4 regions of the Halobacillus sp. ABH2_015 genome follow, and region 1 is predicted to be linked to each of the others. Evidence: riboswitches for the same ligand, from Rfam matches in the RefSeq annotation. Region 1 holds a riboswitch; each other region holds the start of a gene.

Region 1 (5,991 bases):
TTGGATTTCCTTCATAGGTATGTTCTCCTTTGCCTCTTTTTTCAAATGGATTGAAAGGGATCGTCTACCTTTCATTCTACCTCGTTCGTGACATTTTGACTACTTTCGACATTAATGACAAAACCCTCTCCATTTAGGAGAGGGTGGTCTTCGGAAAAGATTATCCGCATTTTTTTAATGGATGTATGAAAGGTAACCATTTATCTTGTTCCATTGAAAATCCATAGGGGATTTGAAGACAAATACTTAGTGAACAGCCTTTTATCCAAAGAACAGCGTTATCATATACCTCTTTAAGTCCTGGAACGTTTTACTCTTGATTAACCTTATTCCAAGTTGGATAACTTATCTTGTCAGAGGAAATCTGCGGATGTCACGAGGAGCGTTCGGTGGTGACGCCTGTGGGATCAGCACGAGCCGAAGATCCACTTGGACAGGTGATCTTCCTGTCCAAGTTAGCTAAGGCCGGGCCCACGGCAAGCATCCACCGATAAGCGGATCGTGGTCATCCACATGGCAGATAGGCAGTTGAGTGCGTCTAAACTCTTTTCAAAAGAGGAGAGGGGTGTTCAGGTATTCAAAAAGCTCTCTTCCTCGACCCACATTTTTTGTTTCCACGCCATCTCCCAGAACATATACTCCAGCTTACTCGTATGAATAAAGATCTCTTCGAGGTGAGCTTTTTCCCTTTCCGGAAGTCCGTCAGCCAGCTCGTTGATTAATTTTTTCAGTGTGGAAGCAAGCTCAGAAAATTCTTCGGACGCATACATCTCAATCCAATCGCCGTAAAACTCGTGCTTTTCTCCTTGATTTTGTTCGGCAAGGTGAAGGCCGATCACGTTGTAGCTCCATGTGCAGGCCAGCACACAGGCCGCCACCTCAGCCTCTGATCCTTGATTTGCCTTGTTCAGCATATAGCTCGTATAGGCGAGGAGGGTGGCAGAAGGTTTCGTTTCCTCCAGCTCCTCCCGACTGATGCCGATCCGTTCCGCATAGTTCCGGTGCAGCTCCATTTCCTCACTTAAAGTGGAATGAAGCAGTTCAGAGAACATCGTCATCGTATCCAGGCTTTTCGCCTTAACGGAACCAAAAGCAAACACGCGGCAGTAATCAATCAAGTACAAATAATCCTGGCGCATGAAAAATTGGAATTTCTCAAGCTCGAGCGTGCCGTCCCCAATCCCTTTGACGAATGGATGATCGAGGTAGGCCTCCCAAATCGGACGGGCACTTTCGTATAAACGGTCTGTAAACATTACGCTTCCTCCTTGTCATCTGCTTGTTGAAACCAATTGTATAAAAAAGCCATCATTGTTTTCGTATAATCCAACAGCTGTCCCCGGTCCAGCGACTCATTCACCGCATGCGCCTGATCCAGCGTGCCGGGGCCGTAGAGAATGGTCGGGATCCCTGCTTCTGAGAGCCACCCTCCATCCGTCACAGTCGGAGACATGGACATTTCCGCCGGCGTACCATGGATGATTTTATGGGCCTGTTGAAGCTGCTGTACCCCTGGATGGGCAGGATCGACAGAAAAGGCGGGGAAGATTTCTCCGCGCTCCTCGATCATGGACGTTCCTCCCCATTTGAATTGAGGGGCATGGTTTTTCAGCCATGGATCGGCCTGGGCGGCAGCACGGACATGTGCTTCAATTTCTTCGATCACATCTTCATAATGCTCTTCTGGATAATAGTGCACGGTAATCCATAAAGCACAGCGGTCGGCGATAAAAGCGGCATGCCTTCCACCTTCAATCACAGCCGGATTGATTGTCGTCGATCCAGGTGGAAAGCCTGGACTCGATTTCGTCACCGCCCAGTGCTGCTCCAATTCCTGCAGCGACTGGATGATTTTCATCATTTTTTCAATCGCCCCCGCTCCGTATCTTCCTCCACCGGCGTGAATGAGCGAACGGCGTTCCGCATCGTGGAAGTTTTCCGGGCTTTCAACCATTACCCATCCGGTAATAACGCCCCCCTGCCCTTGAATGGCGCAGTTACTTGTATCGGATACGATGGCTAAATCGGCATAATACCCTCTTTCTCCACAGGATTTTGTTCCTGCTTCTCCGACCTCTTCACCGACGACGGACTGCACATGAAGATCGCCGGTCGGCTCGATTCCCGCTTCATGGAGCAGTTTGAGTGCAAACAGAACAGCCGCCATTCCACCTTTCATATCCGCTGTCCCTCGGCCATAAAGCCGGTCGCCTTGAATCGTGAGCGTGAAAGGATCATGCTCCCACTTTTCGCCGTCATCCAGAGCGGCCACATCAATATGACCGTTTAAGATGAGACTTCTGCTGTGTTCCCGGTCGGTTCCTTTTTTCGTTCCGACGACAATCGGATCGCCGGGGTACAGTTCCCACGTGTCTATTTCAAAATCCATCCGGCTTAAATACTTTTCTATGTACTGTTGTGCTTCCGACGCATTTCGGGCTGGAGGGCTTAACGTCGGAAAGGCGACCAAGTCCCCTAGAAGCTGGTGCATCTCCTCTTCCTTTTCCTCCACTCTCTGCAGCAATTCCTCTAACTGAATCATCGTACTCTCTCCTTCCATATAAAAAGCCCGCCCCTTCGAGAGAAGGAGCGGGCTTGATCATCATGTAAGAAAAGATCAATCATCGACCGCTTCACTTCCCTCCGCTGGTATGAGCCAGATCAGGTTGTAAGGGTCAAAGCTTCTGCTTTTCTCAGCCCCGTCATCAGGGCTCCCCTAGTGAAACATGCTATAAAACTGTTATTTTCATTACAACACAGGGGGCCGGAAAGGACAAGTCCCGTTTAAACGCGAAATGTAGATGGAGGACGTATAAAACAGGAGGCAATGGATGGACATCAAAAACGATGATTTAACAAGCGATGAAGTACAAGCATTCATAAAGGAACACCTTTTCAATATGACCCTGCACTCCCCGCCAGAAAGCATCCACGCATTGGATATAGAAAAATTAAAGCAGCCCGGCGTGACCTTTTGGACAGCCTGGGAAAAGGGAGAGCTGGCAGGAATGGGAGCGTTGAAAGAACTCCATCCGGCGCACGGAGAAATCAAGTCGATGAGAACGGCCTCTTCCCATTTAAGACGAGGCGTCGCCCACAGATTGCTCCAACACATCATAAATGAACCCAGCGCCCGAGGGTATACACAGCTCTTTATAGAAACCGGGTCTCAAGAGGCGTTCCATCCGGCTGTCCAGCTGTATAAGAACTTCGGGTTTGTTTTCTGTGGTCCTTTCGCCGGCTACAAGGAAGACCCGAACAGCTTATTTATGACCCTGAAACTAACGGATACTGTAATACATAGCCATGATGACCGCAACGGATAAGAGGACAGCCGCTGTCAGACTCCTCTTCAGGAAAGCAGCAGGAATTTTTTTAACGAGCGTGTAGGTGATTGGAAAAATGAAACTGATCGGTATGAGATACAAGCTTAAGAACATCGTAAAGACAGCCAATAACACAGCTAGAAGTGGTCCAATTAAAAGATACAGGCCCCACTCAATAAAAAAGCGTCCCAACGACAGCTGACTGCTTAAACGATCGGCTATCAAGGATAGGGGGAGGGCAAACACAGCATGCCCCAAATAGATGTTGACTAAATTAAAATATAAGTTTCCTACCAGATTGCTGTAATCCGATGTGAGATAAATAGAAACCAATAAAGCTGTTACAAAACTGCTGATTAAGGCAGCAAAAATTTTCCGCATCGTACAAGCTCACTTTCATGTTGTTTTATTTATGTAGGTAAAAGAAGCGCAGGTTCCGGTTATGGGTGGGTCTGTTCTGTTCCCGCAGGCTTCAACTTCCTCAAGACCTCACCACATGACCAGATTGCAGTATAGGCGTTGGCGACGCCTATGGATCAGGGTAAGGCAATGAGAGGAGGAGAGTCCTTTTTCTATAGGGATAGAGAAAATTATCCACCCAGAGATATGGTCTCAAAGGCGGCTTCTTTTCCGTTTTCATAAATCCTCAGGATCTCATAACTTTGATAACCGTCGACTCTGTAGAAGCGTTCGGATTTAACCGAACCACCAGCGCCGGCCTCTGTCTTGTATAACAGGTTCAGCGTATCTTCTTCTGCCCGGACCTCGAAGGATGTATAATATTCCGCCCCTTCGCCCTGTTTTGTTCCGTTCAAATAGATATACACCGTATTCTGATCTCCGTCTTGGAACATATGATTTCCATGTCTATTTTTTACCGTTTGAAAATAGGACAACGCGTCCCCTGGAAGATCCTTTTTCCCAATTTCAGAGAAGGACCATTCCCTTTCACTTTGACACGCTGTCAGGATTAAAACAGATAAAAGCACCAATAGGATTCCCTTCAATAACAAGCCCCCTTTTACACTTTCTCTGCTATTCTAGCATTCCTGGATGGCCCTTGAAAAATCCATTTCACATGGAAGGAAAGCGTTGATCGAATGGATCAGCTTATATAACATAGTTGACTTATCGGAATTATTGTATTTTAATAGCACTAATAGATTTTTATCGAACGACCAGTGAATGAAGATGGAGGGAAACATGATGAAGGAAGCCTATCCGGTTATTGATGGTGCGGAATCGTTGTTTTTTGAAGGAAATGATACAGGGGTACTGCTCTGTCATGGCTTTTTAGGAACGCCCCAGAGTCTGAGAGAGGTGGCAGAAGGGCTGGCGGATCAAGGTTATACCGTATCGGTGCCACGACTTCCAGGTCACGGAACGCACTATAAAGATCTGGCTTCCTGCTCGTTCTCCGATTGGTATATGGAAATCGAAGCCGCTTATCTGCAGTTGTACTCCCGGTGCAGGGAAGTGTTCGTCATCGGACAGTCAATGGGAGGCACGCTGACTCTGGACCTCGCTGCTCAATACCCCGGCATTTCCGGCATAGCGTTAATCAACCCAGCTATGTATATCCCGGCGTTCTCCCATCTGGAACAAGCGTCCGAGCCCTTTTATATAGAGGAAGGAAAGCCTGACATCAAAGACCCCGGTGCGGTGGAGATCACCTATACCCAGACACCGTTGACCGCTTACCAGGAACTGTTGAAGTATATGAAGGTCGTCAGAAGAAAATTATCCGGCATTCGATGTCCACTCACCTGTTTGGTGTCCAGCGTTGACAACGTCGTTCCACCGGAGAATACCGATTACATCCTTAGAAAAGTCTCTTCCCACAATGTATCGAAATACGTCTTGGAGAATTCCTACCACGTCGCCTCGATGGACTACGATAAGGATCAAATCATCGAAGCGCTGCTTTCCTATCTGGAGACGCGCTCCTCCATCAATCATCGAAAAAAGGTCAGCCCGTAAATGGCTGGCCTTTTCTTATTTACTCCAGAGTGTTTTCAATATCGTACTCCTCCATTTTTTCCTGCATCCAAAGGTCGTACTCTTCACTGACTTTGGATTGGTATAACGTCTCACCAATTTCCTCTTCGACTTCATCATAAACTGCATCCTGCGCTTCGGTATGGTCGGTCACTTCAATGATGTGATAGCCGTACTCCGTCTCAACGATATCACTGATGTCCCCAACTTCCATGGAAAAAGCGGCCTCCTCAAAGGCTTCGACCATTTCACCTTCACTGAACGCCCCTAGATCGCCTCCGGAGGCCACTGTCGTATCATCGATGGAATATTCGGCCACCAGATCCTCAAACGCCTCGCCCTCGTCCAGTTTTGATAATACCTCCTCCGCTTCTTCCTCGGTCTCAGTCAGGATGTGTCTAGCACTTACCTGCTCAGGTTGATTGTAGCTTTTCTTGTTCTCTTCAAAATACGTTTCCTTCTCTTCATCAGTGATGGAAATTCTCTCAGCAAGCAGCAGATCAACAGCTAAGTAATCTTCAATATCCTTCTCTACGTCCGCAATCGTCATCCCGCTTGCTTCAAGAGTGGACTGGAAGGCTTCCTCACCACCGTACTGATCATAGTACATAGCCAGTTCTTCCTCCACAGCTTCCTGGCTCACCGTAATGTCATTGTCTTCTGTTTC
Region 2 (5,991 bases), 1.4 Mb from region 1:
CTGGACTTTCTTTTTAATAAAGCTCTGTTATTGCTTGGTGTTGGTATTTAACATATGAGCTCAGATCATCTCTTTCTGTTATGGGATTTGTAGGAGGCGGCCTTGGGAATGACTCCCTTTCCGTGGGGTACCGTGAGCCTCCTCAGGCAGCGCCTTCCGGGGTCTCACGATGTACCTTCATCCCACAGGAGTCCCGCCATTCCCAAGGCCGCCTCTTCAAAGAAGGGTAGTTAGAAAGGACATAACCGAAGTCCGTTACACCACTACGAAAGGGATGGCAGGGAAAACAGGTAGACTCCTGCGGGAAAAAGGAACAAGGGGAGACCCCGGAGAACGAAGTTCGAGGAGGCTCATCGTTCCCCGCGGAAAGCGGACGGTTTTCCCTGGCATCCCACGCTCTGAGTAAACAACGGACCGGACCCCTAATTCCAGACGGAAACGATTTAGTAATCGTTTAAAATATCAACAACAGACTTTAACAGAGCTTTAATAAAAGATAAAGGGAGGAAAAGAAGGGTGATTTTGATCAGTTCCTGTCTGGCTGGTATGAAAGTGCGCTACGATGGCACCGACTGCCTCCAGGAGAAAATTCAAAAATTAATATTGGAAAAGAAAGCGGTTCCCGCCTGCCCGGAACTGCTGGGAGGATTCATGGTCCCGCGCCCTCCGGCAGAGATTATCGGCGGTGATGGAGAGGATGTCCTGAAAGGCCGGGCCCGTGTAATGGAAAAGACAGGAACCGATGTAACAGAGTCGTACATAAGAGGGGCTTATTTGACGTTGGAAACGGTAAGAGATCTGCAGATTGATACGGTAGTGTTGAAGGAGGGAAGCCCGTCCTGCGGCAGTACCCTCGTCTATGACGGCACGTTCAGCGGGAGACAGGTTACCGGAAAAGGGGTCACGGCGGCCCTGCTTGAACGGAACGGCATACAGGTGATGAGTGAAATTGATTTTATCCATACGTTGGTGTAAAGAGCCCTCTCCAGGGGCTCTCCTCATGTAGAAAAAGCTTTTCTCCTCGAGGGGGGGGACTGCGATTGTCACGCTCCGCTGATCGGTGGATGCCCGCCGCGGGCACGGCCTCAGCTGACTTGGGTACGAAAACCACCTGCCCAAGTGGATCTTCACCTCATGCTTTTCCGCAGGCGTCACCATCGAACACTCCACGTCGCCTTCCCTTATGCGGTCTAGGATGTTTAAGTCGCGTTTGCAGGAATAGGGATCTCATCTAAAGGGACTCTTATTATTGGATGAATCCGGCTATGGAAGTAAACAGACAGAAAACAGAGACCGCATAATAAATGGAGGCACGCTTTTTAGTTGTTTCTTTTTGTTCTTCAAGGCCAAGGATAACCATAAGAATGGCTAAACCTGCGAGAGTGAAAGACAAAAGGTCTCCTGATTTATCTGTCCATAATCCGTAGCCGGACAAAAGGATGATTATGACTGATAAGAGGATTCGAATCTTTTTTAACATATGTATCCGCTCCTTATAAGTGGATGATTCTCTTTAAATGCTGCCTTCCCTTAGAGGACATAAAACAACAAGACAAGACTGACAGCGGTAAAGCCGAAGTTTAAAATGGCATGCTTATTTTGGCGGATCAAGTGATACCTCCAGGCGTCCAGTCCGCTTTTCACTGTCCAGAACAGGATAAGAAAGAGGGATCCCGTGTAGGTGTTGGATGGATTGTCATCCAACAGAAACCATCCGGCAGTGATCAAAAGCGCAGCGGGAAGGATGTTCCACGCCGAAAGGACTTTCAGTTGTGTCATTGTTTTCCTCCTCTCCGAGCCATATTTTACCTGAGATGAGCATAAAAAAACACCCGTCCTGAAAAGGGCGGGTGTTTTTAGAATGAAATGAAATGACTTGTCCTTCCCTGCAGAGGACCATTATCGTGGATATCCAGCGCTTTGGTAAGGTGGAAGAAGGAGCAGGTGTCGTTGTCTACCTCGCTTCCCTGAAGGCTTCTGCCATTAATGGAGCGATGCAGAAAGTCAAAGACGTTATTATCCGTTCTGTGTAACGGTTTATAATAAAGAGACACAATGAATATGCTCAAAAATCTTTTCTTCATGAAGGGGAGGAGTTTGAAGCGGTGTGTCGAATTTGGTGGGGGAAGGAGTTTGTATATGTCGTATTCTTATATCATAAACGTAGAAGCGGCCATTATGAAAGAGGACCATATTCTACTTATTCAAAGGTCACCGGAAGAGGAGCACGCGGGAGGATTGTATTCGCTGCCTGGAGGGAAAATGGAGTTCAGTCCGGATTCCCTTGATGTGCTGGAAGATAACGTCCGCCGTGAAATTAAAGAGGAGATCGGCCTCACTTTGGATGGGGACCTTACCTATGTACACAGCAATTCTTTTTTAATCGGGGATATCCAGGTTCTGAATATCGTGTTTTTGACTACGGATTTCACAGGAGAGCCCTATATAAAGAGTCCGGAAGAAGTGGGGGACATGGTCTGGGTCGAGCCGGGTCTGAACGAGAGTCCCGTCCCGATTCCTCCATGGACCGCCAACAGTATCCAGAAAGCCGTGGAACGGCAGTCGAAAATCTGTTTTTGACAAAAAATTCTAACGTGTTACGATGAAAGGGAATTGAATAACGAGCGATCCACTAGGGGTGCCTTCTCAAAGGCTGAGATTAAAGTGATGCTTTAAGACTCTTGGAACCTGATCTGGTTTATACCAGCGTAGGGAAGTGGCCGATACCTATACATGTCTATGAAAATAAATGTATATCAGCCACTTTTCCTATGCCGGGGAAAGTGGCTTTTTTAGTGGAAAAAATCAGTGGCGGATCGTTCAACAAAGGAGAGAGTGGATATGACATTTTCAGAAGAAATCAGAAAGGCCGTGGATGAGATTTGGGAGGGAAGTTTTCACCATCCTTTTGTCACAGGGATTGGAGAGGGAACGCTTCCTCTCGAAAAGTTCCGTTATTATGTGCTTCAGGATTCGTATTACTTGTCTCATTTTGCCCGTGTCCAGTCACTGGGAGCTGCAAAGTCTGAAGATATGGCTGTCATGGCCAATATGGCGTCTCATGCTCAAAGTACGTATGAAGCTGAGCTTGGGCTTCATGAGAATTTTTCGAAGCAGCTGGGCATTACGCAGGAAGAGCGGGAGCAGTTCAAACCGTCACCAACGGCCTATGCGTATGCGTCCCATATGTACAGAGGAGCGTATAACGGGGACTTAGGGGATGTGATTGCGACGATTCTTCCGTGCTACTGGCTGTATTATGAAGTCGGCGAACATTTGAAAGAATCGTCACCGGAAGAACCGGTCTATCAGGAATGGATTGCGGCTTACGGAGGGGATTGGTTCCGGACGCTTGTAGAAGAGCAGATCGAGCGCCTTGATGAACTGGCTGAAGCGAAAACAGATGCCGGCAGATCCCGGATGAAGGAATTGTTTATCATCAGCAGTCAGTATGAATATATGTTCTGGGAAATGGCTTACCGTATGGAGGAATGGCCGTTTGATTTAAAACAGTCGATCGCAGCCGGACGTGAATGAAACTGCACGTCATTTCCACAGGGCGGCAGTCCAGGGAGGAACTGTGCACAAGGGTGGCTGCGATTGAACCGATGATTGATTTCTTCCATCTTCGTGAAAAGCAGTGGTCCGCAAGTGAAGTGGCGGATACTGTAGATGCTTTGACAGACCTTGGGTTTCCAACCGAAAAGCTCGTCATCAATGACAGGGTGGATGTAGCCGTGGCAAAAGCAGTGCCTCACGTGCAGCTGGCCGGACACAGTCTTCCGGTCGAAGAGGTTAAGCGGGCTTTTCCTTTTTTAAACGCCGGGTGTTCGGTCCATTCTGTAGAAGAAGCTGTCACTGCAGAAAAACGGGGAGCAGATTTTATTTTGTTCGGACATGTCTTTGAGACAGCATCCAAGCCTGGATCGGCGGGACGCGGGCTCGAGGCTCTGCAGAGGGTCACACAGGCAGTCTCGCTGCCTGTCACCGCGATAGGGGGATTGACACCGGAAAATGTCAGCCGTCTTCAGCCCTTTGGAGCGTCGGGAGCGGCTGTACTATCCGGCATTCTATTAGCAGACGATGCGGAAAAGGCGGTCCGCCGTTATCAATACCGACTGGGAAGGAGATGAAGGGATGTTTTATGACGCAATTGTTGTGGGTGGTGGAGTGATTGGGAATTCTATTGCGTATCAGCTGGTTAAGCGGCAGAAAAAAGTCCTCGTCATCGACCGGGGGAAAACTGGACAGAAAGCATCAAGCGCCGCCGCCGGCATGCTTGGGGCTCAGTCCGAATGGAAAGGGGACGATCCGCTTTTTCAAATGGCGAGAACGAGCCGGGCGATGTTTCCTTCTCTTGCAGCTGAATTGAAAGAACTCAGCGGGGTGGATATCGGACTCCAGCAGAAAGGGTTGTATAAAATTGCCCTTACGAATGAGGAAAAGGAAGCGTGGAAGCAGCTGGGGAAATCGCAGGAAGCGGTCGGTGAAACAGCCCGGTGGATCGATCGTGATGAAATGCGTGATACAGAGCCGTCTCTTTCCGACAGGATTACAGGAGCATTATACCTGCCGGAAGACGGACAGGTAGACGCACCAAAGCTGACAAAAGCGTATGCGGCTTCGGCCGCAGCGCTCGGCGCGGATTTCCTGGAACACACGGACGTCACCGGTTTGGTGGAAGAAAACGGTCGGATCATTGGAGTCAACACCATCGGAGGCACGTATACAGGGGATGCGGTCATCGCAGCGGCCGGGGCGTGGAGTGCTTCGCTTTTGAATGCTGAACGCACCATTGTGGAAACGTACCCGGTCAAAGGGGAGTGCTTTTCTGTCCGGACGAAACGGCCGCTCATCACAGGGACCCTTTTCACAAAAGGCTGCTACATCGTTCCGAAGGCGGGAAACCGCCTCGTTATCGGCGCCACTGAACAGGTGGGTTCCTTCGACGAGTCCGTTACTGTAGAGGGCCTTTTTCAATTGATGGAAAAAGCCCGACGCCTCGTTCCTTCACTTCGGAATGCCGAAATGGAAGCTACGTGGGCCGGAATCCGGCCGCAGACGAAAAGCGGCATTCCTTATGTCGGTCCACATCCTGAAAAAGAGGGGCTGTGGCTGGCGACAGGCCATTACCGGAACGGCATCCTGCTTTCGGCGGTGACTGGAACGCTGGTGGCGGACCAAATCGAAGGGAAGCCGGTGGAGCCGGACTGGGTGACGAGTGGACAAAGCTTCATCACGTTATAAAGGAGGATCATCATGAATGTGAAAATTAACGGCGAGTGGCATGAGATTCCTGACCACCTGGCTGATGTCCGTACGCTTCTGAGCCACTTTCAATTGGATAACCGGGTGGTGATGGTGGAACTGAACGACACCATTTTAGAAAAAAGCGAGCACGGCCATTCACAGCTGCATGAAGGCGATCAAATGGAACTGGTCCAATTCGTAGGAGGGGGATAATCATGCTTAAGATTGGAAATTTCACGTTTAACTCACGACTGCTGTTGGGGACAGGGAAATATCCTGATTTTGAAACGCAGAAAAAGGCTGTAGACGTATCGGAAACCGATATCCTTACCTTTACCGTCCGGAGAATGAATATTTTTGAACCGCAGCAGCCGGACCTGCTTCAACAGCTCGATGTCGGCCGTTATACACTTCTGCCTAACACGGCAGGGGCGGAAAATGCTGAAGAGGCGGTGCGGCATGCAAAATTAGCCAATTCTTCCGGACTTTGCGATATGATTAAGGTAGAAGTAATCGGCTGTAAAAAAACGCTTCTGCCCGATCCGGTCGAAACGTTGAAGGCGACGGAAATGCTGTTGGAGGAAGGCTTTACGGTTCTTCCTTATACGTCGGATGACGTCGTCCTTGCAAAACGACTGGAAGAAATGGGAGCCCACGCCGTAATGCCAGGGGCGTCCCCGATTGGGTCAGGGCAGGGGATTCTCAATCCGCATCAGCTGGATTTGATTATTGAACAGGCCG
Region 3 (5,991 bases), 1.5 Mb from region 1:
AGATCAGAGAATTGAAATGCATGCTGAAGAACGATACCGGCCATAAAAACCAACAGCAGGGCATTCAGTGCGCTGGCGACTCTCAAATTCGCCGGCAGGACGCGGTGGGACCCCCCCATGGCCGCTTCCCCGAGCGGAAAACCGGACGCGAGTAACACTTGAAACACAGCCACGAAACAAAATAAAACGGCCGATGTAATCGCTGCGACCTCCATGCCCCATCCCCTCTTCCTTTATCTTCTTTCGCTTTTACCTGGCTGACTCTTCATAAAATCCAGCACCTTCCGATCGACTTTCCCCTGGTCCAGCTCACGACCTTCGAAGTTTTCGGTATGCAGGTACGTCGTCCAGGATTCATAGAACACCTCGTCATCAACTTCCTTACTTTCAAGGCAGCCAAGACGGACTAAATGGCCTACCATTTCCCTTTTTACATCTTCATCGATCAGCTGGACATCCTCTTCCTTCGTTTCACCAAAGTACAATTGGTGCAGCTGGTAAATCCGCTCAAGTTCCTTGATCGGCTCAGGATGATCGTCCACTCTGAGATCTACAGCGACATCGCTTAGTCCGCCGTAGCCTGCTTGATCACGAACGACGAGCACGGCCGCCGACTGCTTTCCTCGGCTGTCTCCCCCTGCTTCCTGCGCCGCTTGGATGGCTCTAATGAGACGTTCGGCCAGGGGGCCTTCCGATTGTTCAAACGCATGTCCCATATGGGTCACCGTTTCTTCATTTACTAATATGTTTCCTTGAGCCGCATAATGCTTCCCTGTGATTCCCCCAGCCCAGTCATAACAGTCTTTCCCGGTAAAAGTCGCTGCCTGACCGGAACGGTCGACAACTCCGACTTGACGGTCTTCCTTTTGAAGGTCTTCGTCCGTTAACTTTTCGATGACTTCCTCCGCAGACAACCCTGCCTCAAGGAGTTTCAACCCTTCCGGACCGTAGGCAGGGTTGGCAAAAGCCTGGGTGGCCACCGCTCCCACACCTGCTTTCGCCCATGGAACGACGGAGCCGACGCCTAAAAACTTGGACTGTACGGCCACGCCCCATTCCTCACGGCCGGGGTCACAGGCGGCAATCGAAAATGTAGCAATGATTTGATTGTTCATCTCTTTTCCCTCCAATATCCTTACCATTCGACAACACATTCAGATTTCCTTCTCTTCCCATATTCCGATTAACAATAGAAAATAACGGGTAATTTCACTGTAGAACATGATATAAACAAAGGAGCAGTGAAAAAAATGAAACCACTTGTACGTGAATACACAAATGATGAACAGTTGAAGGATATGGTAGAAAAACTGAAGAACGAAGGCATTGATAACGAAGAGATTTACATCCTGTCCCATGATGATGACCGGACCGAACGGATTTCGAAGAGTGTGAATGCGAATACGATTGGTGCTTCCGAGCAGGATGCGAAAAGCGTCATCACGAATATCTTCAGTAAAAAAGGCGATGAGCTCCGCACAAAGATGCAGGAAATCGGATTCTCCAAAGAAGAAGCTGGACAATATGAAGAAGACCTGGATGAAGGAAAAGTACTTCTTATCATAACCAATCCTGCAAAAGCTCAGGCAATTCTCTCCTGATAAAAAAGCCCTTGACGCAAAACATGCGTCAGGGGCTTCTGTTTAATAAGTTGTAAACCATGTCCACTTCTGCAGATAATACGTAGCATAGCGGATGGACGTCAGATTGTCCTGGTAGGTTTCATAGTCGGTTGTATAATGGCCGTCTTCATTGGACCAGATCCTCGTGAAGTAATCGTTGACCTCCTGGAAGACCACCTCCTCCCCGGGCCCGTGGATGACGACATCCGCTTCCAGGTTAAGGTTGGACAGGTTTCTTCTCGTATAGTTGGCGGAACCGGCGACGATGGCGTCATCATCCGGCCCATCTATATACAGCATTTTCGTATGATACTGCTCGACGTTCGTGTCATACCAGCGCAGCTTGATGTTCTCATTTCCGAGGTTCTTCAGCTCGGCAGCCACCGGCAAATTGGGCAGCCCCGGCTTCTCATGGCCGAACGCGGTTTTATTGGGATCCATAATGATGCGTACTTCAGCCCCGCGGTTGGCCGCTTCATCGATCCGGGCGGTCACCTTTTTATCAGCTAAATAATACATCCCGATCCATACGTCATCCCCTTTACCAGCGTCCTCCAGCTTTTCCAGCACGGCGTCATAGATCTTTCCTTCGGTCACGAACTGTGTGTGAAGCGGTCCTTCCTGCTCTTCCCATTCATAGCTGCTGTAGTCGATGAATTCCCCGCCGGAATAGCGGGCCACCGCTTCTTCTGCTTCCAGAATATCTTCAATGATCGGCCCTTCCATTTTAAAAGCAACGTTCTCATGATACCCGCTGGCATCGTGAGGATTTGCTGTGGATACAACGGCTGAATCCTCAGTCACAAGCAGCTTCCGGTGGTTCGCCTTGATATTCAACAGCTTCATGTAGGATCGAAGCGTCACGTCAGGGGCCTCCTTGGCAATCGGGTTGCCGATCCATCCGTCCCCTTCCGTCCCCATCCATGAAAACAGCAGGCGCCAGGCACTGGAGTATAACGGATTGGAATCTCTCAGTTTGTCCAGATTGGTTAAGACGACGTTCACCCCGCCATCTTCCAGGCGGCGGATCGTTTCCGATTCATAGGAGCCGTAAATGGTATTGATTTGGTCGGTAATAAACACGACTTCAAGGTCAGGCACTTCTTCTTTTCTTTCTAATACAGCGTCCACGAGACGACTGCTGATTTCGGGAAATTCATTTTTCCCGTTCGTGTAGCCGTTGAAAAGAAACATATCAGCGACAATAAAATCATCCGCTTCCCCTATAGTGGCATACATCTCCTCAAAAACCTGAAGATCATGAACCGTATCCCCCTCTTGATTCTCATAGGAGAGGTCACGGAAAAACTCGATATCCTCCATCTGATGGACACCGCCCTCGTAGGAAACGCCTTCCGGGAGCGCTTTCCATGAGGTATGATAGGCAATCATGACCGAAAGGATCAACACGATCAAAAGCAGCAGCCAGACCCATTTCTTCTTTAATAACCCCTTTATTCTTTTCATTCTTATCCCCCCTGGTCTCTGCCTGTCTTTTCACTACCCGGGGGTGTTTCAAACATGGAAAAAAAAGCCTTCTACCGCAGGGGCAGAAGACTTTCCTCATTTAATGAAGCAGCAGCTTTGGACGCTGTATGAACAAAAGGCTGATTACGATGGCGCTTAAGATAAACGCAGGCAGCATGTATCCGCCATTATAAACGAGGGAGTACAGCCAGACCGGCTGTCCTTCCGGCGCAAACTCACCGTAAAAGATGATCCCTGCTGCGAAGTGACCGAAGAAGCGGAGTACACTGCCGATAAAGCATCCCGCGATGATCCACCCGACGAGAGCTTTCGTTTCCTTGGAGCGGATCGCATTCCAAAGCGGTTTGGCCACGATTCCTGCCGCACCGATCACCGCAAACGCCACAATGTAGTCCAACAGCGTCTGCAAAGGGGTGATGATATAGGCACCGGTCAAAATCTGATAGATGCCGAGCAGCAGTCCAGTCGCCGCGCCTCCCTTCACGCCCCAGCGGAAGGCCATAATGAAGACCGGCACCATTGCAAACGAAACGGAACCGCCCTGGGCCCATAATTTAAATGATAAAAACGGAAGGATATCCAGTAGTAGTGCTAATGCGGAAAAGATCGCAATTTCTACTAAAAATAGGACTCTGCGGTTTCTCATTCCAGCATTCCTCCTTTAAAAAAAGACACAAAAAAAGCAATGCAGACAGGGACGCTTCCTGATGGAGGGATCCCGAATGCATTGCACCATCAAAAAAGCCGCCATCCCTGCGCCAGTACTAACTGACAGGTTCGAAGGGTCTGAACGAGGTTCACTCTCAGCCGCTAGGCTCCCCTTGTAGGCTTTGTACCGATTACTCTTCTTGCTATGCTTCTATTATATCAAACTTCTCTCCGATGACAAAACTTATTTCCCGGGCAATGGAGTCTATTTTGTATTCGTATACATCTGGAAGAATTCCAGACTGCGCTCAACAATCAAATCCTGGTCATGATCCAGTGTTGCGACATGGTAGCTGTTTTCCAAATGGACAAGCTCCTTGTGCTCCGAAAAGACCGAATCAAAGATCACTTCTGAATTATTGGGCGGGACGACGTGATCCTCATCCGAGACGAAAACCAGAATCGGGCAGTGAATCGTATCAAGCCGCTTTTTCACCTGATCCATTAAGACCGTGATTTCGGTAATGGATTTGACCGGTGTTTTGTCGTAGGCCAGTTCATCCTGGCCGGGGTCTTTAATATCGGAGCCGATGGCATCAAGAAAACGTTCGTCTGTCGCCGCACTCTCCTCCATCACCGGGATGTCGATTGCTGCATTGATCGGAATAACCCCCTGGATGTCCTTATGCTCACCGGCCATATAAAGGGCAAGCGTTCCTCCCATGGATAAACCGACGACGAATATAGAACTGCACCGTTCATTCAGCCATTGATAGGCGCTCTCCACTGATTCGATCCAGTCCTTATAGGACGTCGTCTCCATATCCTCCGGTGCTGTGCCGTGTCCTTTCAACCGTGGACAGTAAACGGTATAGCCTTCGCGTGCGTATGCTTCTGCGAGCGGACGCATGCTCTGGGTCGTCCCTGTGAACCCGTGGGAGACGAGTATCCCCACCTCATTGCCCTCGTATTTGATTTCCTCTGCCCCATCAAGAATGCTGTACTCGGCCATCTGGTTTTCCTCCTTTTGTTTTGGTGGAACCTAATATCCGTTTCAATACCGCCTTTTCGAGCCATGCCCATGGAAGAAGCCTTTTCAAAAGCACGTTGGTCCGGACGCCCGCTCCGACTGGATAACGCAGTTTTTTCAGCTTGTCTTTTTGGATCAGTCCTGTCATGAGGTCGGCGACGGAAGCCGGCTGGGCCCGTGACTCTTCGTTCAAGGCACTCCACAGTCCTTTTATGTAGGAAGCATAAGGCGACGAAGGATTGTGTACTTCCTCTGGAAGCTTCATACCGGACGACCAGATATTCGTCTGAAAAGAGCCTGGTTCAATCAACGCGACATCAATGCCGAATGGCTGCAGTTCAAAGCGCAGGCTTTCAGAAAGTCCTTCCAGCGCATGCTTGGACGATACATACGCCGATAGCCCCGGAAAACCGATCAATCCACTGACACTGCTGACATTTAGTATTTTTCCGGACCCTTGGCGCCTCATGACGGGCAGAACAGCCTTCGTGACGGCTATAACACCAAAGACGTTCGTATCGAACTGCCGGCGGTATTCCTCAAGTGGGACCTGTTCCAGGAACCCTCCTACCGCATAGCCCGCGTTGTTCACGAGCACATCCACCCGCTCCAGTTGTTCTGCTTTTTCCTTAAAACGTTCAATCGAGGTATCATCCGTGACATCCAGCTGCCACACTTCAATCTTCTGCTTCACGTCTTCCGTCAGGTCTGCGTTTTGGAAAACCGACGCTTTTTCCATATTCCGCATTGTTGCAATGACACGGAAGCCTTTCTCTGCACATTTCACAGCGGTCTGCTGTCCGAATCCGCTGGAGGATCCGGTAATCATAACGGTTGGCTGCATCGATGGTGTCCTCCTTTATCTATTCGTCTACCCTTTTCCTTTCGTTGTCACACGGGGAAACTCCTTTTTCGATATGCAGGCGTTTCCTGCTTCTTTTTCACGTTCGTCAAGAAGGAATGGTATAGTTCGAGCTTGAATAATGTTAGAATAGGAAAGGTTAAGACCGAATCAATTAAATAGAAAGGAAGTTTCATATTTTATGAGTACCAACATGAAGCTTCAGAAGCTTACACCTGAGTTTGACCCGTGGGAAGCCTACATGGACGTAAAGGAACACGGGCATATGACGTTATCCAATATTGAATTTACGACGACGACGCTGTGCAATATGCGCTGCGAGCACTGTGCGGTCGGATATA
Region 4 (5,991 bases), 620 kb from region 1:
TTGCGGCTGCTGTATCTGAATCATCGATTCTGGAAGAACAGCAGCGGGCGGCGGAAATGGAGGGAACATTCGTCTGCCCGGAAGGTGCGGCTGCTTTTGCTGCTGCCCGGCAGCTGCGTCAGAAGAACTGGATCAAGGAAGAAGAGCACGTCGTCGTATTGAATACCGGAGCCGGCATCAAATATCCGGACACCGTAAACCTTGATATTCCAATCCTTCAACCTGGTGACACTTTGAAAAGAAAGGTATGATGAAAGTATTCTTAAAGAAAGTTGGGATAGAATGGAACGCATACAAATAGCAGAAGACCTCTCTTATTCACGCATTGTACACGGATTATGGCGTTTAGCCGACTGGAACCAATCGAAGGAAGAGACACTGGACTTGATTGAACACAATATCGATCAAGGCATAACGACATTTGACCATGCTGATATTTACGGAAGCTATACTTGTGAGAAGCTTTTCGGAGAGGTACTCAGTCTGAAGCCATCTCTCAGGGATCAGATGGAGATTGTAACGAAGTGCGGCATCGTACTTCCTTCAGAAAACCGCCCGGAGCATATGTCTCATCACTACAATACGACGAAAGAACATATCATCAAGTCGGTGGAACAGTCGCTTACCGATCTTCAGACAGAGTATGTAGACACTTTGCTGATCCATCGTCCCGACCCGTTCATGGACCCTGCATCCACAGCTGAGGCCTTTATTCAGCTGCAGAAAGAAGGAAAAGTACGTACCTTTGGTGTGTCCAATTTCAAGGATCATCAATGGCAGATGCTTGAATCCTATCTGCCGTTTTCTCTTGTAACCAACCAGCTGGAACTTTCCGCCTACCAACTGGAAAACTTTGAAGACGGTACGTTAAACCTTTGTCAGCAGAAACGCGTCGCGCCCATGGCCTGGTCCCCTCTGGCCGGCGGAGAAGTCTTTACATCCAACGATGATAAAGCCGTGCGGCTGCGAGACACACTGGCGAAGATCCAGGAGGAAATCGGTGCCGAGGGCATAGATGAAGTCATGTATGCCTGGCTTTTGAACCATCCGTCCCGGATTATGCCGATCGTCGGATCCGGTAAAAAGAACCGGATCGCCGGTGCCGTTAGAAGCCTGGATTACACCCTTACTCATGATCAGTGGTTTGAAATTCTACAGAGCTCCATGGGCCATGATGTACCGTAATTCATTTACAAACGTTTGATTCTATAAAAAGGACCGGAACGACGCTCGTCATCGCGTCGTTCCGGTCCTTTTCAGCGTTTATAACTCTCCAACAGCCTTCCGGATATCCTCCGCTTTCGTAATGGCGGATATGACAGCTGTGCCGGATGCGCCGGCTTCCATCACTCTGTGTGCATTTTCCGTCGTGATGCCCCCGATGCCGACCACAGGCATGTCCGGCTGTCTATCTTTTAATTCTTTGATCCATTCCGTACCGGAAACCGGGTTGGCATCCTTTTTACTCGTTGTAGGATAGACCGGTCCTGCTCCAAGGTAATCAACGAGATCAACGGGGCTGTTTTCCCATTCATCCAGGTCGGAGACGGACAGACCGATCACCGCATCAGGATGTGCCTCCCGGATCCCCTTGACGTGTTCATCCGACTGACCGACATGGATGCCTTCCGCGTTCAATCGGCGGAAAAGGTCCACATCATCATTTACGATGAATAAAATACCGGCGGATTTACAGCGCTGCTGCAATGCAGCCGCCAGCTGATATTTTTCATTCCCCTGCAGCGCCCCTTCCCCTTTTTCCCGGAATTGGAAAGCCGTAATGCCCCCTTCAATCGCTTCGTCCAGGATGGATAAAGGGTCCCTGTCACAGTCCTGACTGCCCATGATCAAATATTTTCTGAGCTGCTGTTCCAAATTCACCGGTCCGCCTCCTCTTCTGCTCCCAGAGCATCGATAAACGCAGGAACAAATGTCCCGGGTCCTGACACATGAGGGTGAGAAGCGGCCTGTTCTGCTGCTTTACCAAAATGATAGAGACCGGCCCGGACGTTTCCTGCGCGGTCTCCTTCAATGGCAAGAAACGCAGTGAGAACGGCACCAAGCAGACATCCGGATCCTGTGACTTTTGAAAGCCATTGGTGTCCTGTATCGTTTTTGAAGACTTCTCCTTCATACCCGATCACATCGGTTTTGCCTGTGCAGACAGCCATCGTCTGATAAAGTTCAGAAACTTTGAGAGCAATCTCATCGGTATTGGAGGCTTCTCCAGAGTCCACCCCTTTTGTTTCGACTTTCTCTCCAGCAAGGAAAGCCAGTTCTCCCGCATTGCCTTTGATCACATCGACATGAATTGTCGACAATATTTTCCTACAGGCCTCTTCCCTGTAGGAGGTGGCAGCGACTCCTACAGGATCCAGAACGACAGGGACGCCGGCTTCATTCGCCGCTTTTCCCGCCTCCAGCATCGCTTCCACCTGCTGCTCGTTCAATGTGCCGATATTCAACAGAAGGCCGTCTGCCAAACGAGCGACATCCCCGGCTTCCTGAACGGCATTCGACATAATCGGCGAAGCGCCGAGAGCAAGCAGGCCGTTGGCTGTATAATTCATGACGACTGCATTGGTAATGTTATGAATCAAAGGGCGTTCACTCCGCAGCTTCTGGATCAATGTTTGTGTCATGGATGAAAAACCTCCCTGCGTACAGCGAAATGATTGGTCGGGCCGTCCCCTTTACCAAGATCGAAAGAATGGCGAATAGCCTCTGTCACAAAATGCTTGCCCTTCTCTACCGCCTGCGCGAGCGGATATCCCTGGCTCATATAAGCGGCTATAGCAGCCGAGTACGTGCAGCCTGTGCCATGGGTATTCGCTGAATCAATCCGTTCTTCTTCGAAGGTGTGCAGCTCATATCCGTCATATAGAAAGTCGACCGCTTTCCCTTTTAAATGGCCGCCTTTTACAAGCGCAGCACCGGCTCCCAGCTGTTCTACAATTTCCACAGCTGCTTCCTTCATATCCTCTTCATGATGGATCCTTCGATTGAGAAGGGTTTCTGTTTCCGGAATATTGGGGGTGACAAGCGTCGATTCTGGTACAAGATGCCTTTTTAAATAGATCTGTTCTTCCTGCTCTACAAGCGGATCTCCACTTTGAGCAATCATGACAGGGTCCATAATATACGGAGCATCGATGGTCTGCATCCAGTCTTTAATGACCTGCATCATTTCCTTATTGGCAATCATCCCTGTCTTCACAGCGTGCACCGGCATATCATCACTTACCGCAAACAGCTGCTCACGGATGAAGGAGTCAGGGAGATGATGCACATCTTTGACTCCTGTCGTATTTTGGGCGACAACCGAAGTCACCACACTCATACCATAGCTTTTCAATTCCTGGAATGTTTTCAAATCGGCCTGGATGCCGGCTCCTCCACTTGGATCCGTACCGGCAATTGTTAATACACATGCGGGTTTCATTGAACCACTTCCTTTCCTATCAATCATTCTTTTCAATTGGATTTCATCAGGACTGCGGGAGCGGGCTTTCCACCTTCACTCTTGATAAAAGGAACACAGCAATGACCGCTCCTGACAGACTACTCACTAGAAACGACGGAAGAAACGCAAAGACCGCTGCTGAGCTTCCCATGAACCAGCTGGCGAAGGGAACGGCGGCCAGAGCACCAATCACACCTGTGCCCAGCACTTCTCCTGCTGCTGCAGAAAGCTTCCGTGCATAAACCTTATAAAATACACCGGCAAAAAACGCCCCGAACATACCTCCGGGAAAAGCCAGAATCGTCCCAAGTCCCAGCAGAAAACGCAGCAGGCCGATGACAAAAGCGACCGCCACCGCTGGAATCGGACCGAGCATTACGGCTGCCATGACATTGACGGCGTGCTGGACAGGGTAGGCTTTGGCTGCTCCAGCGGGAAACCATAAAAACTGCGAGCCTAGTGTACCTACGGCCACAAGGACGGCCATGAATGTAAGAATTCTGGTTTTATTCATCAGTCAGCTCCTTCCTGGGAATAAAATAAAAAACCAGGTCCACCGGGGACCTGGTTTTGATAGAAGAAGTCGATCAATGACGATCATGTGACTACTTCCCTCCGCTGGTATTAACCAGATCAGGTACGTAAGAGTCAGAAAGCGTCCATGCTTTCCTCTCAGCCTCTTCAGGCTCCCCTAGTAGTTTTGAAATCTATTCACTTGCATCCATCATAACAAAACTGGTTGAATCTGTCATCATCTCCTGCCTCATGCAGCCAGGCAAAAAGACTTCCGTTCACTGCGGCCCGGGCTTCTCTACTTTTTTCAGGAGCCACAGCCGCACACTCAGCTCCAGTAAAAATAAATCATCCGCGTTCAACAAGGACAACCCCGTCAGCTGTTCAATATTCCTCAGCCGGTGCAGAAGGGACTGCCGGTGCAGATTCAGTGCCCTCGATGTCTGGCTGACATTGCTGTTGTACTTGTTATAAACCATAAATGTATGAAGAAGCTCCGCCTGCCTTTTCTGATCATAATCAATCAGGGGCTGGAGAGTATCCTGAACAATATCCTCGATTTCTTTTTTATGGGATAAGGCCATCAAAAGCCTGTTCATCCTTGTCTCCTTAAAGAATGTCCGGCCCCCGGCCTCGTTCTGCTGCTCTCCCATCTGCAGGGCTGTCCGCGCTTCCTCATAGCTGTGATGGAAGACTTGATACCCTTCTTTATGACACGAAATCCCCCATTGGATCGTGACACCAGCCAGCAGTTCGAACAAACGCCTTTCGACAAGGTCCAGAAATTGATTCGCTGCTTCCTCACTGCCTGCTTTATCCGCCTCCAGAAAGATGATGACTCTCTCTTCATCAAAGGTCGTCATCACCTGCCGTCCCACCATGTGCCCGGCATAAGCGGCCTCCTTCTGGATGTAATAGTTGCGGCTCTGTAGAGAAGAAGAAGAGGGAAGCTGTCCATCGTTTCCTACTGAACGGCTTGCCGGCCGATGGAACAGAACCTCTCCGACAAAGCAGACGTAAGGTTTCTCAAGATCATAGCCGAGAAGCCTGGCTTTCGACAACAGCTGCTTGTCCATGCGCTGCTCCTGCTTCGCCAGTTCCAAAAGAAAGTTATCCTTGAGACGGATTTCTGTCATTTCGATGGCATTTTCCTTCACGAAATAAAGGGCACAGGCGGTCAGCGTGTGCTCAAGAATCGTCATCATCTCTGTTGTTACCTCTTGGTCCTTTTCCGGCTGAAACAACAAATATCCCTGTTTCTTATAGTTGGATAGAATCGTAAGCTGATAACAGCATTCTTCACCGATTTGATAAGCTTCTATAAAATGTGTAAGCGGGTGCTCCACACGGAAAGGATGCTCAATTAAAGAAACAACCGCTTCTTTACGCCCGTTCAACGCTTCAATCAGGGAAGAATCAAAATGCTGATTGGCCCGGATGTGCTTCAAATGGTCACTGATGGCATTGGGCAGCCCTGTGTATTGATAGAGGATGGTCGTGATTTCCTGAAGTCCCTTCCCATTCAGCACGCAATTGATCAATTCCTGACGGATCCCTTCGACATGCCTGTGAATCTTCTGTTTCTCATCATTGATTAACTGCAGCACGCCTTGAAGAATATCCGCAAACCGTACTTCCCAGGGGATTTCCACAAGCACGAGCTCATGTTGTTCAGCTAGAGCAATGATACGATCAGGGATTTTAAACAAATGACGGCCGGTGGCAAAAGCCAGAATGGAAGCATCTGACCGGATGACATCCTTCACGTAGGCCTCCAGGGCCGGGATATCCTCCCCGCATCCCACTCCCGTGCTGAGAACAAATTCATTGTTTCTCACAAAATTTTCGACAGGCGTCTCTATGACAGAGATCCACTCCACATCACGCTCATAAACAGGCGTCTGCACGTTCGCTTTCTCTAACATCGGCAGCTTCAATACCTCTTCCACAGGTACACCCATCCCCACTCCCCCTTTTTCAGTTGTCCATCCACGTTCGAACCGTATCTGTATCTA

The links. Region 1 has a riboswitch for thiamine pyrophosphate ahead of ACXAD6_RS14290 (acetylornithine deacetylase). Riboswitches for the same ligand answer to the same signal wherever they lie in the genome.
Region 2: it holds a riboswitch for thiamine pyrophosphate, as region 1 does, so the genes downstream of both, tenA (thiaminase II) here and ACXAD6_RS14290 (acetylornithine deacetylase) in region 1, are expected to answer to the same signal.
Region 3: it holds a riboswitch for thiamine pyrophosphate, as region 1 does, so the genes downstream of both, thiT (energy-coupled thiamine transporter ThiT) here and ACXAD6_RS14290 (acetylornithine deacetylase) in region 1, are expected to answer to the same signal.
Region 4: it holds a riboswitch for thiamine pyrophosphate, as region 1 does, so the genes downstream of both, thiW (energy coupling factor transporter S component ThiW) here and ACXAD6_RS14290 (acetylornithine deacetylase) in region 1, are expected to answer to the same signal.

What each region holds. Positions count from the first base shown of each region.
Region 1 covers NZ_JBSWUG010000002.1:2,696,405-2,702,395, forward strand. The annotation lists gene ACXAD6_RS14280 (BglG family transcription antiterminator) at 1-15, opposite strand, end outside; gene tenA (thiaminase II) at 570-1,256, opposite strand; gene ACXAD6_RS14290 (acetylornithine deacetylase) at 1,256-2,542, opposite strand; TPP riboswitch at 2,622-2,728, opposite strand; gene ACXAD6_RS14295 (GNAT family N-acetyltransferase) at 2,832-3,326, shown strand; gene ACXAD6_RS14300 (hypothetical protein) at 3,282-3,707, opposite strand; gene ACXAD6_RS14305 (hypothetical protein) at 3,917-4,333, opposite strand; gene ACXAD6_RS14310 (alpha/beta hydrolase) at 4,533-5,306, shown strand; gene ACXAD6_RS14315 (peptidylprolyl isomerase) at 5,326-5,991, opposite strand, start outside.
Region 2 covers NZ_JBSWUG010000002.1:1,270,814-1,276,804, forward strand. The annotation lists gene ACXAD6_RS06740 (2-thiouracil desulfurase family protein) at 517-975, shown strand; gene ACXAD6_RS06745 (hypothetical protein) at 1,247-1,480, opposite strand; gene ACXAD6_RS06750 (hypothetical protein) at 1,531-1,779, opposite strand; gene ACXAD6_RS06755 (hypothetical protein) at 1,872-2,033, shown strand; gene ACXAD6_RS06760 (NUDIX domain-containing protein) at 2,140-2,580, shown strand; TPP riboswitch at 2,625-2,732, shown strand; gene tenA (thiaminase II) at 2,842-3,537, shown strand; gene tenI (thiazole tautomerase TenI) at 3,534-4,133, shown strand; gene thiO (glycine oxidase ThiO) at 4,138-5,247, shown strand; gene thiS (sulfur carrier protein ThiS) at 5,260-5,463, shown strand; gene ACXAD6_RS06785 (thiazole synthase) at 5,466-5,991, shown strand, end outside.
Region 3 covers NZ_JBSWUG010000002.1:1,169,284-1,175,274, reverse strand. The annotation lists gene ACXAD6_RS06160 (hypothetical protein) at 1-215, opposite strand, end outside; gene ACXAD6_RS06155 (DUF1028 domain-containing protein) at 234-1,115, opposite strand; gene ACXAD6_RS06150 (YflT domain-containing protein) at 1,251-1,601, shown strand; gene ACXAD6_RS06145 (phospholipase D family protein) at 1,644-3,089, opposite strand; gene thiT (energy-coupled thiamine transporter ThiT) at 3,190-3,756, opposite strand; TPP riboswitch at 3,844-3,942, opposite strand; gene ACXAD6_RS06135 (alpha/beta hydrolase) at 4,024-4,770, opposite strand; gene ACXAD6_RS06130 (SDR family oxidoreductase) at 4,748-5,632, opposite strand; gene yfkAB (radical SAM/CxCxxxxC motif protein YfkAB) at 5,832-5,991, shown strand, end outside.
Region 4 covers NZ_JBSWUG010000002.1:3,312,726-3,318,716, forward strand. The annotation lists gene ACXAD6_RS17155 (threonine synthase) at 1-251, shown strand, start outside; gene ACXAD6_RS17160 (aldo/keto reductase) at 283-1,185, shown strand; gene thiE (thiamine phosphate synthase) at 1,264-1,881, opposite strand; gene thiM (hydroxyethylthiazole kinase) at 1,878-2,642, opposite strand; gene thiD (bifunctional hydroxymethylpyrimidine kinase/phosphomethylpyrimidine kinase) at 2,639-3,442, opposite strand; gene thiW (energy coupling factor transporter S component ThiW) at 3,489-3,977, opposite strand; TPP riboswitch at 4,057-4,166, opposite strand; gene ACXAD6_RS17185 (PucR family transcriptional regulator) at 4,255-5,937, opposite strand; gene ACXAD6_RS17190 (pyridoxal-phosphate dependent enzyme) at 5,954-5,991, opposite strand, start outside.